DNA from 2 places in the Ancylobacter novellus DSM 506 genome. Region 2 is predicted to be linked to the other one. Evidence: predicted binding sites of a transcription regulator. Region 2 holds the regulator's gene; the other holds the start of a gene.

The links. The regulator LexA, encoded in region 2, represses DNA repair genes until DNA is damaged. The targets are predictions, from matches to a motif close to TGTTCNNNNTGTGTTCNG.
Region 1: a site for LexA is predicted at 3,152-3,169, ahead of recA (recombinase RecA). Genes of this name have one in related genera too.

What each region holds. Positions count from the first base shown of each region.
Region 1 covers NC_014217.1:2,261,297-2,266,723, forward strand. The annotation lists gene alaS (alanine--tRNA ligase) at 1-1,799, opposite strand, end outside; gene recA (recombinase RecA) at 1,992-3,074, opposite strand; gene SNOV_RS10800 (VOC family protein) at 3,411-3,827, shown strand; gene SNOV_RS10805 (glycoside hydrolase) at 3,840-4,925, shown strand; gene SNOV_RS10810 (ubiquitin family protein) at 4,922-5,233, shown strand; gene SNOV_RS10815 (YciI family protein) at 5,259-5,427, shown strand, end outside.
Region 2 covers NC_014217.1:1,900,872-1,906,298, reverse strand. The annotation lists gene gltX (glutamate--tRNA ligase) at 1-236, opposite strand, end outside; gene SNOV_RS09125 (ComEC/Rec2 family competence protein) at 394-2,775, shown strand; gene lexA (transcriptional repressor LexA) at 2,769-3,467, opposite strand; gene SNOV_RS09115 (GntR family transcriptional regulator) at 3,660-4,358, opposite strand; gene hpxZ (oxalurate catabolism protein HpxZ) at 4,442-4,834, opposite strand; gene SNOV_RS09105 (molybdopterin molybdotransferase MoeA) at 4,892-5,427, opposite strand, start outside.

The sequences.
Region 1 (5,427 bases), 360 kb from region 2:
CTGAAGTCGAAGCGCAGCCGGTCGGGCGCGACCAGCGAGCCCTTCTGGGCGACGTGGTCGCCGAGCACGCGGCGCAGCGCTTCGTGCAGCAGATGCGTCGCCGAATGATTGGCGCGGATCGCCTGCCGGCGCTCGCCGTCGACGAACAGCGCCAGCGGCGCGCCGATGGTCAGCGTGCCCTCCTCGACCTCCACCTCATGGGCGAAGATGTCGCCGAGCTTCTTCTGCGTGCCGGTGACGCGCAGCTTCAACCCGCCCTCGCCGCTCATCGTGCCGGTGTCGCCGACCTGGCCGCCGGATTCGCCGTAGAACGGGGTCTGGTTGAGCACGACGAGGCCGCGCGCGCCGGCGGGCAGCGTCTCGACGCGCTTGCCCTCAGTGACCAGCGCGGTGACCGTGCCTTCCGCCGTCTCGGTGCCGTAGCCGAGGAACTCGGTCGGGCCGACCTCCTCGCGCACCGCGAACCACACCGTGTCGGTCGCCGCCTCGCCCGAGCCGGCCCAGGAGGCGCGGGCCTCGGCGCGCTGGCGCTCCATCGCGGCGTTGAAGCTGTCGACGTCGACATTGACGCCGCGGGCGCGCAGCGCGTCCTCGGTCAGGTCGAGCGGGAAGCCATAGGTGTCGTAGAGCTTGAACGCCGTCTCGCCGGAGAACTTGGCGCCGGCGCCGAGGCCCTCGCTCTCGGTCTCCAGGATGGAGAGGCCGCGCTCCAGCGTCTTGCGGAAGCGCGTCTCCTCGAGGCGCAGCGTCTCGGTGACCAGCGGCTCGGCGCGCACGATCTCGGGGAAGGCGCGGCCCATCTCGCGCACCAGGATCGGCACCAGGCGGTGCATCAGCGGGTCGCGGGCGCCGAGCAGCTGGGCGTGGCGCATGGCGCGGCGCATGATGCGGCGGAGCACGTAGCCGCGGCCCTCATTGGAGGGCAGCACGCCGTCGGCGACCAGGAAGGTCGAGGCACGCAGATGGTCGGCGATGACGCGGTGGCTCGCCTTCTGCGGGCCGTCCGCCGGCACGTCGGTCATCTCCTCGACTGCGCCGGTGAGCGCGCGCATCAGGTCGATCTCGTAATTGTCGTGCGTGCCCTGCAGCACGGCGGAGATGCGCTCGAGCCCCATGCCGGTGTCGATGGACGGGCGCGGCAGGTTCAGCCGCTCGCCGCCCGGCAGCTGCTCGAACTGCATGAAGACGAGATTCCAGATCTCGATGAAGCGGTCGCCATCGGCGTCCGGCGAGCCGGGCGGGCCGCCGGGGATGTGGTCGCCGTGGTCGTAGAAGATCTCCGAGCACGGGCCGCAGGGGCCGGTGTCGCCCATCTGCCAGAAATTGTCGGAGGTGGCGATGCGCACGATCTTGGAATCGGGCAGGCCGGCGATGCGCTTCCACAGCGAGAAGGCCTCGTCGTCCTCATGGTAGACGGTGACCATGAGCTTCTCGACCGGCAGCTCGAATTCGCGGGTGATCAGGTTCCAGGCGAATTCGATGGCATTCTCCTTGAAGTAGTCGCCGAAGGAGAAATTGCCGAGCATCTCGAAGAAGGTGTGGTGCCGGGCGGTGTAGCCGACATTGTCGAGGTCGTTGTGCTTGCCGCCGGCGCGCACGCATTTCTGTGAGGTGGCGGCACGCGAATAGGGACGCTTCTCGATGCCGGTGAAGACGTTCTTGAACTGCACCATGCCGGCATTGGTGAACATCAGCGTCGGGTCGTTGCGCGGCACAAGCGGCGATGAATCAACCACTTGGTGACCGTTCTTCGCAAAATAGTCGAGGAAGGTCGCACGTATTTCGTTGACGCCGCTCATAGAATCCGAATCCGCCGATGAAACATAATCGGCGCCGCCCGGCGCCGGCCCGCCGCGCGCGGTTCTGGCGCACGGCACGGGCGCAACGGTTCTAGCGACGCGCCAACACCTTGTCCAGAAACGGACACGGGAGGCACTGCGGCCTCCCGTGGTTCGAAACTCGGCCTGTCGTCCCGCGCTAGCGGGCGCGTCTCAACCCTCGGCGTCGCCGTCGTCATCCTCGCCCGCCTCGCCGGCGAGGATCTGCTCGGCGATCAGGCCGGCGTTCTGGCGGATGGTCGCCTCGATGCGGCCGGCGACGTCGGGATTCTGGCGCAGGAAGTTCTTGGCGTTCTCGCGGCCCTGGCCGAGGCGCTGGCTGTCATAGGAGAACCAGGCGCCCGACTTCTCCACCACCCCGGCCTTGATGCCGAGGTCGATGAGCTCACCCATCTTGGAGACGCCCTCGCCATACATGATGTCGAACTCGACCTGCTTGAAGGGCGGCGCCAGCTTGTTCTTCACCACCTTCACGCGGGTCTGGTTGCCCACCACCTCGTCGCGCTCCTTGATCGCGCCGATGCGGCGGATGTCGAGGCGCACCGAGGAATAGAACTTCAGCGCGTTGCCGCCGGTCGTGGTCTCCGGGCTGCCATACATCACGCCGATCTTCATGCGGATCTGGTTGATGAAGATCACCATGGTCTGGGAGCGGTTGATCGAGGCGGTCAGCTTGCGCAGCGCCTGGCTCATCAGCCGCGCCTGCATGCCGGGCTGGTTGTCGCCCATCTCGCCGTCGAGCTCGGCGCGCGGCGTCAGCGCGGCGACGGAATCGACCACCAGCACGTCCACCGCGCCGGAGCGCACCAGCGTGTCGGCGATCTCCAGCGCCTGCTCGCCGGCGTCGGGCTGGGAGATCAGGAGATTGTCGAGGTCGACGCCCAGCTTGCGGGCATAGATCGGGTCGAGCGCGTGCTCGGCGTCGATGAAGGCGCAGACGCCGCCCTTCTTCTGCGACTCGGCGATGGTGTGCAGGGCGAGCGTGGTCTTGCCCGAGGATTCCGGCCCGAAGATCTCGACGATGCGCCCGCGCGGCAGGCCGCCAATGCCGAGCGCGATGTCGAGCCCGAGCGAGCCGGTGGAGACCGTCTCGATCTCCATGATCTTGTCGTTCTTGCCCAGGCGCATGATCGAGCCCTTGCCGAAATGGCGCTCGATCTGCGAAAGCGCGGCGTCCAGCGCCTTGGCCTTGTCCATGGAAGATCCTTCAACGAGTCGCAGATTTGCTTGAGTCATCGCCGGGCTCCGGGCTGCACGCAAGGGGATGGATGAGGTTTGCGAGAAGTTGAGCGAGTTGTACCCGGTTTGTTCGATGTTCGCAATATGTTCTCAGACCGATTACCGCAGTTTCGGCTAACGCCAGTATAGTCCGATATCCGCCGGTCGGCAGGCGTGGCGGGTGCGAAGCTGGCCCCGGGGCCACGGCGCGGCTAGGCTGGCGGCAAACAACCCAAGAAAAATTTCTGTCGCGATGTCGGGCCAGCCTCGCCCCGTTCGTCCTCGTGGCGTCGGTGCCGGCTCGCTTGGCCGCGGCGCCGGGGCACGGGGAAACGGCCAAGGGAGGACAAGTCAATGAACGTGCAGGCTTATCTGATGTTCAACGGCCGCACCGAAGAGGCCATCGAGTTCTACAAGAAGGCGGTCGGCGCCGAGGTCACCATGCTGATGCGCTTCCGCGAGGCGCCGGACCAGCCGCCGCCGGGCATGGTCCCGGAAGGCTGGGACGACAAGATCATGCATTCGAGCTTCAAGGTCGGCGATGCCGAGCTGATGGCCTCGGATGGCTGCCAGTCCGACGCCGCCGGCTTCAGCGGCATCTCGCTGGCGCTCTCGGTCGCCTCCCCGGAGGAGGCGGAAGCGAAGTTCGCCGCGCTCGCCGAGGGCGGACAGGTCACCATGCCGCTGATGAAGACCTTCTTCTCGCCCAGCTTCGGCACGCTGACCGACCGTTTCGGCGTGTCCTGGATGATCGTCGTCTCCACCAACTGACGGGAGCGCGCCATGGCGAAGCAAGTCTTCATCCTCGTCGGCACCCGCAAGGGCGCCTTCATCCTCGAGAGCGACGCCTCGCGCCGCTCATGGGAGGTGCGCGGCCCGTTCTGCGAGACGTGGCCGACCAACCATGTCGTCGGCGATCCGCGGACCGGCACCATCTATGCCGGCGGCGGCAATGAATGGTTCGGCCCGGCGGTGTGGAAATCAACCGATTTCGGGACGACGTGGACCCATTCGAGCCAGGGCCTCGCCTATGAAGGCGGGGACGCGCCGGTGAAATCGGTGTGGAGCCTCGCCGCCGGCCCGGACGGCAGCCTCTATGCCGGCGTCGAGCCGGCCGGCCTGTTCCGCAGCACCGATGGCGGCGAGAGCTGGACCCATGTCGAGGGCCTGCGCGAGCACCCGACGCGGCCGGAATGGAATCCCGGCGGCGCGGGGCTGATCCTGCATTCGCTGGTGCTCGACCCGGCGGACCGGAACAAGATCTGGGTCGGCATCTCCGCCGCCGGTGTCTTCGCCACCGAGGATGGCGGGAAAAGCTGGGAGACCCGCAACCGCGGCACCCGCGCCGACTACATGCCCGAGGGCCAGAACTATCCCGAGTTCGGCCAGTGCGTGCATTGCCTCGTCATGGCGCCGGGCGGCGGGGCGCGGCTCTACCAGCAGAACCATTGCGGCATGTACCGCTCGGACGATGGCGGCCGGAAATGGGAGAGCATCGAAGAGGGCCTGCCCTCCTCCTTCGGCTTCCCGGCCGCAGCGCATCCGCGCGATCCGGACGGCCTCTATCTCATCCCGCTGAACGGCGACATCAAGGGCCGCTTCATGCCGGAGGGAAAGACGGCGGTCTGGCGCACGCGCGATGCCGGACAGAGCTGGCAGGCGAGGCGCGAGGGCTTGCCGCAGGACGGCGCCTATTTCAACGTGCTGCGCCAGGCGATGGCGACCGACACGATGGAGCCGGCCGGGGTCTATTTCGGCACCAATGCCGGCGGCCTCTATGCCAGCACCGACGAGGGCGACACATGGGACTGCGTCGCGCCCTACCTGCCGACCATCACCTCGGTCGAGACGCTGGTGATCGAGCGGTGACGACGATAGGCGAAAATGCGGTGCGGCAGCAGGCGGAAGAGGCGCCCGTCCTCGTGCGCCTGCCGCCGCATCTCGTGGTGCTGTTCCCCGGCGCCGAACGGCTCGTCGCCGTTCCCGCCCGCAGCGTCGCCGAGATGGTGGACGGGCTCGACGCGCTCTGGCCCGGCATGCGCGAGCGCATCTGCGACGAGACGCCGGCGATAAGGCGGCATATCAACGTCTTCGTCGACGGGCGCCGCGCCAGGCTCTCGACGCCGCTGGCGCCGGGCGCCGACGTCTTCGTCATCACCGCGATCAGCGGCGGCTGATCCTCAAGCACAGAGAAGGCCATCCATGTTCTACGCGCTGCTCTGCTACCACCAGGAAGACATCGTCTGCGCCTGGACCAAGGAGGAAGACGACGCGGTGATGCAGAAGCTCGCCGTCGTGCAGGAGCGGCTCGTCAAGGCAGGCAAGCTCGGCCCGGTGGCGCGGCTGCTGCCGACCACCGCCGCCACCACGC
Region 2 (5,427 bases):
GCGAACTGGTAGATGACGTCGCCCGACCAGTCGATGCCGAGCCATTTCAGCCCGTCGATGATGGCGTCGATCGCCTCCGGCGTGGAACGCTGGCGGTCGGTGTCCTCGATGCGCAGCAGCATTTTCCCGCCCTTGGCGCGGGCGTAGAGCCAGTTGAACAGCGCGGTGCGCGCCCCGCCGATGTGCAGGAAGCCGGTGGGCGAGGGGGCGAAGCGGGTGACGACGGTCTCGGACATTTCTCTTCCGTCTCGCGCCGCGAAGGGCTGCGGCGTCAAAGCGTGGCGGGCGCGGACGGTGCGTGTACCATAGGTGCGCAACACCGCGAAAGCCGCGCCGTCGCCTGCTTTTGCCGGGCGATGGCGGCGTGGATGGGGCAGGGCGTCGGGGGACGACGTGCAGGGGGGCGAGGAGCCGTCAAAGTCGCGGCCGGAGGAGGCGCTCCCGCGTGCCCGGGCGCGGGCGGCGGCGCTCGCCCTCGGCGGCGCGCGCCGCGCGGCCGGGCAGGGCTGGCCGCTGCCCTCGCTCGGCGCGCTGGCAGGACGTCTCGCCGCGGCGCTGGCGCGCGAGCTGGACGACCGGCGCGGCTTCCTGTTCCTGCCGATCGGCGTCTCCGCCGGCGCGGGGCTCTATTTCGGCGCGCCGCACGAGCCATTGCCCTATGTCGCCTTGCTGCCGGCGGCGGTGTTGATCGGCATCGCCGTGTGGGCGCGGGAAAAACCCTTCGCCTTCCATCTCTTCGCGCTGCTCGCCGCCATCACCGCCGGCTTCGCGCTGGCGAGCCTGCAGGTGCAGCGCATGGCGCATCCGGTGCTCGGCGAGCAGCTCAATGCGGCCGAGATCACCGGCTTCGTCGAGGCCACCGAGCACCGCCCGCGCGGCAGCCGTGTCACCGTTTTGGTCACCACCTTTCCGCGCCCGCTGGTCGATGCGCCGCGGCGCGTGCGCGTGACGCTGGCGGGGCGTGATCCGCCGGCGGTCGGCAGCCATGTGCGGCTGCGCGCCAGCCTCGGGCCGCCGCCGGGGCCGGCCTATCCCGGCGGCTTCGATTTCGGCCGCGCGGTCTGGTTCGACGGCATCGGCGCCACCGGCTATGCGCTCGGCCGCCCGCAAATCGTTCCGGCGCCTGTGATCGCGCCGGCCGGTCTGGCGTTGACGACCTGGCTCGACGGCACGCGGCACGCTATCGCCGCGCGCATCCGCGCCGCCTTGCCGGGCGAGGAGGGCGGGGTGGCGGTGGCGCTGGTCACCGGGCTGCGCGACGCGGTGGCGGAGCCGATCGAGGAGAGCATGCGCGTCGCCGGCTTGTCGCACATCCTCTCCATTTCCGGCCTGCACATGGCACTGGTTGCGACCACCGTGTTCTTCCTAGCTCGGGCCCTGCTGGCGCTGTTTCCCGATCTCGCGCTGCGCTATCCGATCAAGGCCTGGGCGGCGGTGCCGGCGGCGCTGTCGGCGACGTTCTATCTGCTGCTCTCCGGCGCCGAACTGGCCACCCAGCGCGCCTATGTGATGACGCTGATCGTGCTCGCCGGCATCGTGCTCGGCCGTCCGGCGCTCACCTTGCGCACGCTGGCGGTGGCGGCGCTTGCGGTGCTGGCGCTCACCCCTTGGGCGGTGCTCGATCCCGGCGCGCAGATGTCCTTCGCCGCCACGCTGGCGCTCATCGCCGCCTATGAGCGGTACGGCCATTTCGTGACCACGCCGCCGGGCACGGCGGAGGACGCCGTCTGGCTGCGTCGGCCGGCCCGCTATGTCGCGGCGCTGGTGCTGGCTTCGCTCGCCGCCGGTCTCGCCACCGCGCCCTATGCGGCGTTCCATTTCCAACGGCTGGCGCCGCTGAGCCTGATCGCCAACCTCGCCGCCATGCCGGCCGTCTCCTTCATCGTCATGCCCGCGGGCCTGGTCGGCGCGGTGCTGATGCCGTTCGGCTGGGACGATCGGGCCTGGCGGCTGATGGGCTGGGGCATCGACCTGATGCGCGACATCGCCGATTTCGTCGCACGTATCCCTGGAGCGGATCGCGGCGTATCCGCCATGCCGATGGCGAGCCTCGTGCTGCTCAGCCTCGCCTTGATGGCGCTCTGCCTCTCCCGCACGCGGCTGATCCTGCTGGCTCCGGTGCTTGCCATCCTCGCGCTGTGGATCGCCGCGCGCGAGCCGCGGCCCGACCTATTCGTCGATGGCGAAGCGCGCACCGTCGCCGTGCGTGGGCCGGACGGCGCGCTCGCCGTCATGGGTGACCGCACGAGCGGTCTTGCCGACCGCTTCGCGGTGGAGCAGTGGCTGAGCGCCGACGGCGACCGCGCGCGCGCCGGCTCGAAAGAGCTGATACAGGCGGCTGCCTGCGATCCGCTCGGCTGCACACTGCCGCTCGTCGGCGGCGCGCTCGTTGCCCTGTCGCGGCATCCGGATTCGCTGGAGGACGATTGCCGCCTTGCCCGCGTGCTGGTGACGCCCTTCACGGCGCCTTCCGAATGCGCGGCGACGGTCATCCATCTCGATCCGCGCAAGGCGGGCGGCGGGGTGGCCGGCTATCGGACGGAGGAGGGCGAACTGCGGCTCGTCTCGGCCAACGCGCCCTATGGCGGCCGGCCCTGGCAGGCTGCCCCGCCGCGAGTTGCGACGACCAATGCTGCCGCGAGACTGCAGCCCATCACCGGCGCGGCTCAAGCCGGCAAACCGGCCGTCGCGCGCGCAACGGCAAGGTCGCGCGATCCGCTCGACGACATGGTTGGCGAAAGTGCCTCGGAGCGGCCGGCGAACGCTCCTCAGTAGCGCCGGAACAGGCCGACCAGCTTGCCCTGGATGCGCACGCGGTCGGGGCCGAAGATGCGGGTCTCATAGGCCGGGTTCGCCGCCTCCAGCGCCACCGAGGCGCCCTTGCGGCGCAGGCGCTTGAGAGTGGCTTCCTCGTCGTCGATCAGCGCCACCACGATCTCGCCGGTGTTGGCGGAATCAGTCTTGCGGATCAGCGCCAGGTCGCCGTCGAGGATACCGGCCTCGACCATGGAATCGCCGCGCACTTCCAGCGCGAAATGCTCGCCGCCAGCCAGCATTTCCGGCGGCATGCTGATGGTGTGGTCGCGCGACTGGATGGCCGAGATCGGCGTGCCGGCGGCGATGCGGCCCATGACAGGGATCGGCACCGAGCGGCGCACATCCTCGCTGTCTTCGGAGGGGCGCACGCGGCCGAGATTGCCCTCGATGACGTTGGGGGCGAAGGGGCGAGCGGCAGGCTTGGGCGGCTGCGCGTCCTCGGGGAGGCGGATCACCTCCAGCGCCCGCGCCCGGTTCGGCAGGCGGCGGATGAAGCCGCGCTCCTCCAGCGCCGTGATCAGCCGGTGGATGCCGGACTTCGACCTGAGGTCGAGCGCCTCCTTCATCTCCTCGAAGGAAGGCGGCACGCCGTCCTTCTGCAGACGCTCGTTGATGAACAGGAGCAGCTCATGCTGTTTGCGGGTGAGCATCCTGAGAATCCCGTCTGGCCGGCGTCGCCGGAATGAAACAAATCGCGAACAAAGACTATACGTTCTTATTGTGTTCCACAATGGGTAAAGGGATCGCTAAACGCGTGTAAAAGCGGTGAAATCGGCCATTGAGCGGCTGAATTCGCCCGGCGAGCGCCTCTTTGGCCTCCAAACAGGGGCGCCGGGGCCGAATCAGATCGTCTGCGCGTATTGCTCGTAGGCGTCGTGGACGATGGCGATATGGCTGCGCATGGCCGCAGCGGCGCCGTCGCGGTCGCCGCGCAGGATCGCCGTCACCACCTGATCGTGCTCGGTGTGGGAGAGGGCGAGGCGCCCGAGCGCGCGGAACTGCGCCCGGCGGAAGGGCGAGAGCCGCCGGCGCGTGCCGATCGTGATCTCGATCAGGTACTCGTTGTGGCTGCCGGCATAGATCGAGTTGTGGAACTGTTCGTTCGCCTCGCGATAGGCGGTGAACTCGCCCTGCCGCATGAAGTCGCTCATGTCGGCGTGCAGCTGTTCGAGCTGGCGGCGCTCCGGCGGCGTCATGTTGAGTGCGGAGAGGCCGGCGCAGAGCGCCTCGAGTTCGGCCATCACGTCGAACATGTTCTGCAGCCGCTCGACGCTCGGACGGGCCACCACCGCGCCGCGATGCGGACGGGCGTCGACCAGGCCGGAGGCGGTGAGCTCGCGCAGCGCCTCGCGGACCGGCGTGCGCGACACGCCGAAGCGGGCGGCGAGCGCAGTCTCGTCCAGCGCAGTGCCCGGTGGCAGCGTGCCGCGGGTGATCTCGTCGGCGAGTTGAATGCGCAACTCCTCCGCGCGCGTCACGCGGCCCCGCCGGCCGGCGCCGGCGGGCGGTTCGAGCGGGAAGCGGACAGGCAGCACGGACATGCGCGAACTGACGACCTGGAGACGGCCGAAAGCCGGACCGCCTCACGCATCAATAGCGGGCATGCCGGGCTTCACCAAGTGTTTCATTTGGCGGCGGGATCGTCGATGACGCTGACATGGGCGGCGACCACCTTCCAGCCTTCCGGCGTGCGCATCCAGGTCTGCATCTGCCGACCGACGCGGCCGGGTGCGCTGTTCCGGCGGAACAGGGTGGAGGCCACCGCCATGTCGCGGCCATAGGAGGTGAGGACGGTGCCTTCGAGCGTGCGCTGCAGCCCGACCGGCGAGCGGGCGGCGCGGAAGGCGCGGATTTCCTCTATGCCGTAGAGGTTTTCGCCGCCGCCATAGCGGATGGTGGTGAGGGCCTCGAAGAACAGCGCATCGAGCGCCTCGACGTCGTTGCCGACCAGCGCCTTCTCGTAACGCTCGAAGGCGGCCGTCACCTCGGCCAGCACCTCGGGAATGTTGATCTCCATCCGCCCTGTTCCCCGCGATAAATCGATAAGCGAGCACACAGGCAGCGGGCGGCGGGGTCAATCCTCGAGCGGCAGAATCTCGCAGGGTTCCCCGGCCTTGGCAGGCGGCGCATGCGGGCGGCGCACCAGCAGCACGTCGGCGCGGGCGAGGTTGCGCAGCATGGAGCTGTCCTGCACGGGCAGGGGGCGCACCACGGGCAGGCCGCCCTCGCGGCCGACGATCTCGGCGCGCATGAAATCCATGCGCTGCTCGTTGGCCTTCACGTCACTGCCAAGGATGGCCGGCTGGAGTTCGGTCGCCGCCGGCACGTCGAGCCCCTGCAGCTTCTTCAGAAGGGGCAGGAGGAAGAGCGTGGCGCAGACATGGGCGGAGACCGGGTTGCCCGGTAATCCAAGGACTTGCGTCCGCCTGCTGCGTCCGAACATCAGCGGCTTGCCGGGGCGCAGGGCGATCTTGTGCACGGCGAGGGTGACGCCCTGCGCCGTGAGCGCCGGGGCGACGAGGTCATGGTCGCCGACCGAGGCGCCGCCGGTGGTCACCAGCACGTCGAAACCGCCGTCGAGCGCCGCGCGCATGCCGGCCTGCGTCGCCG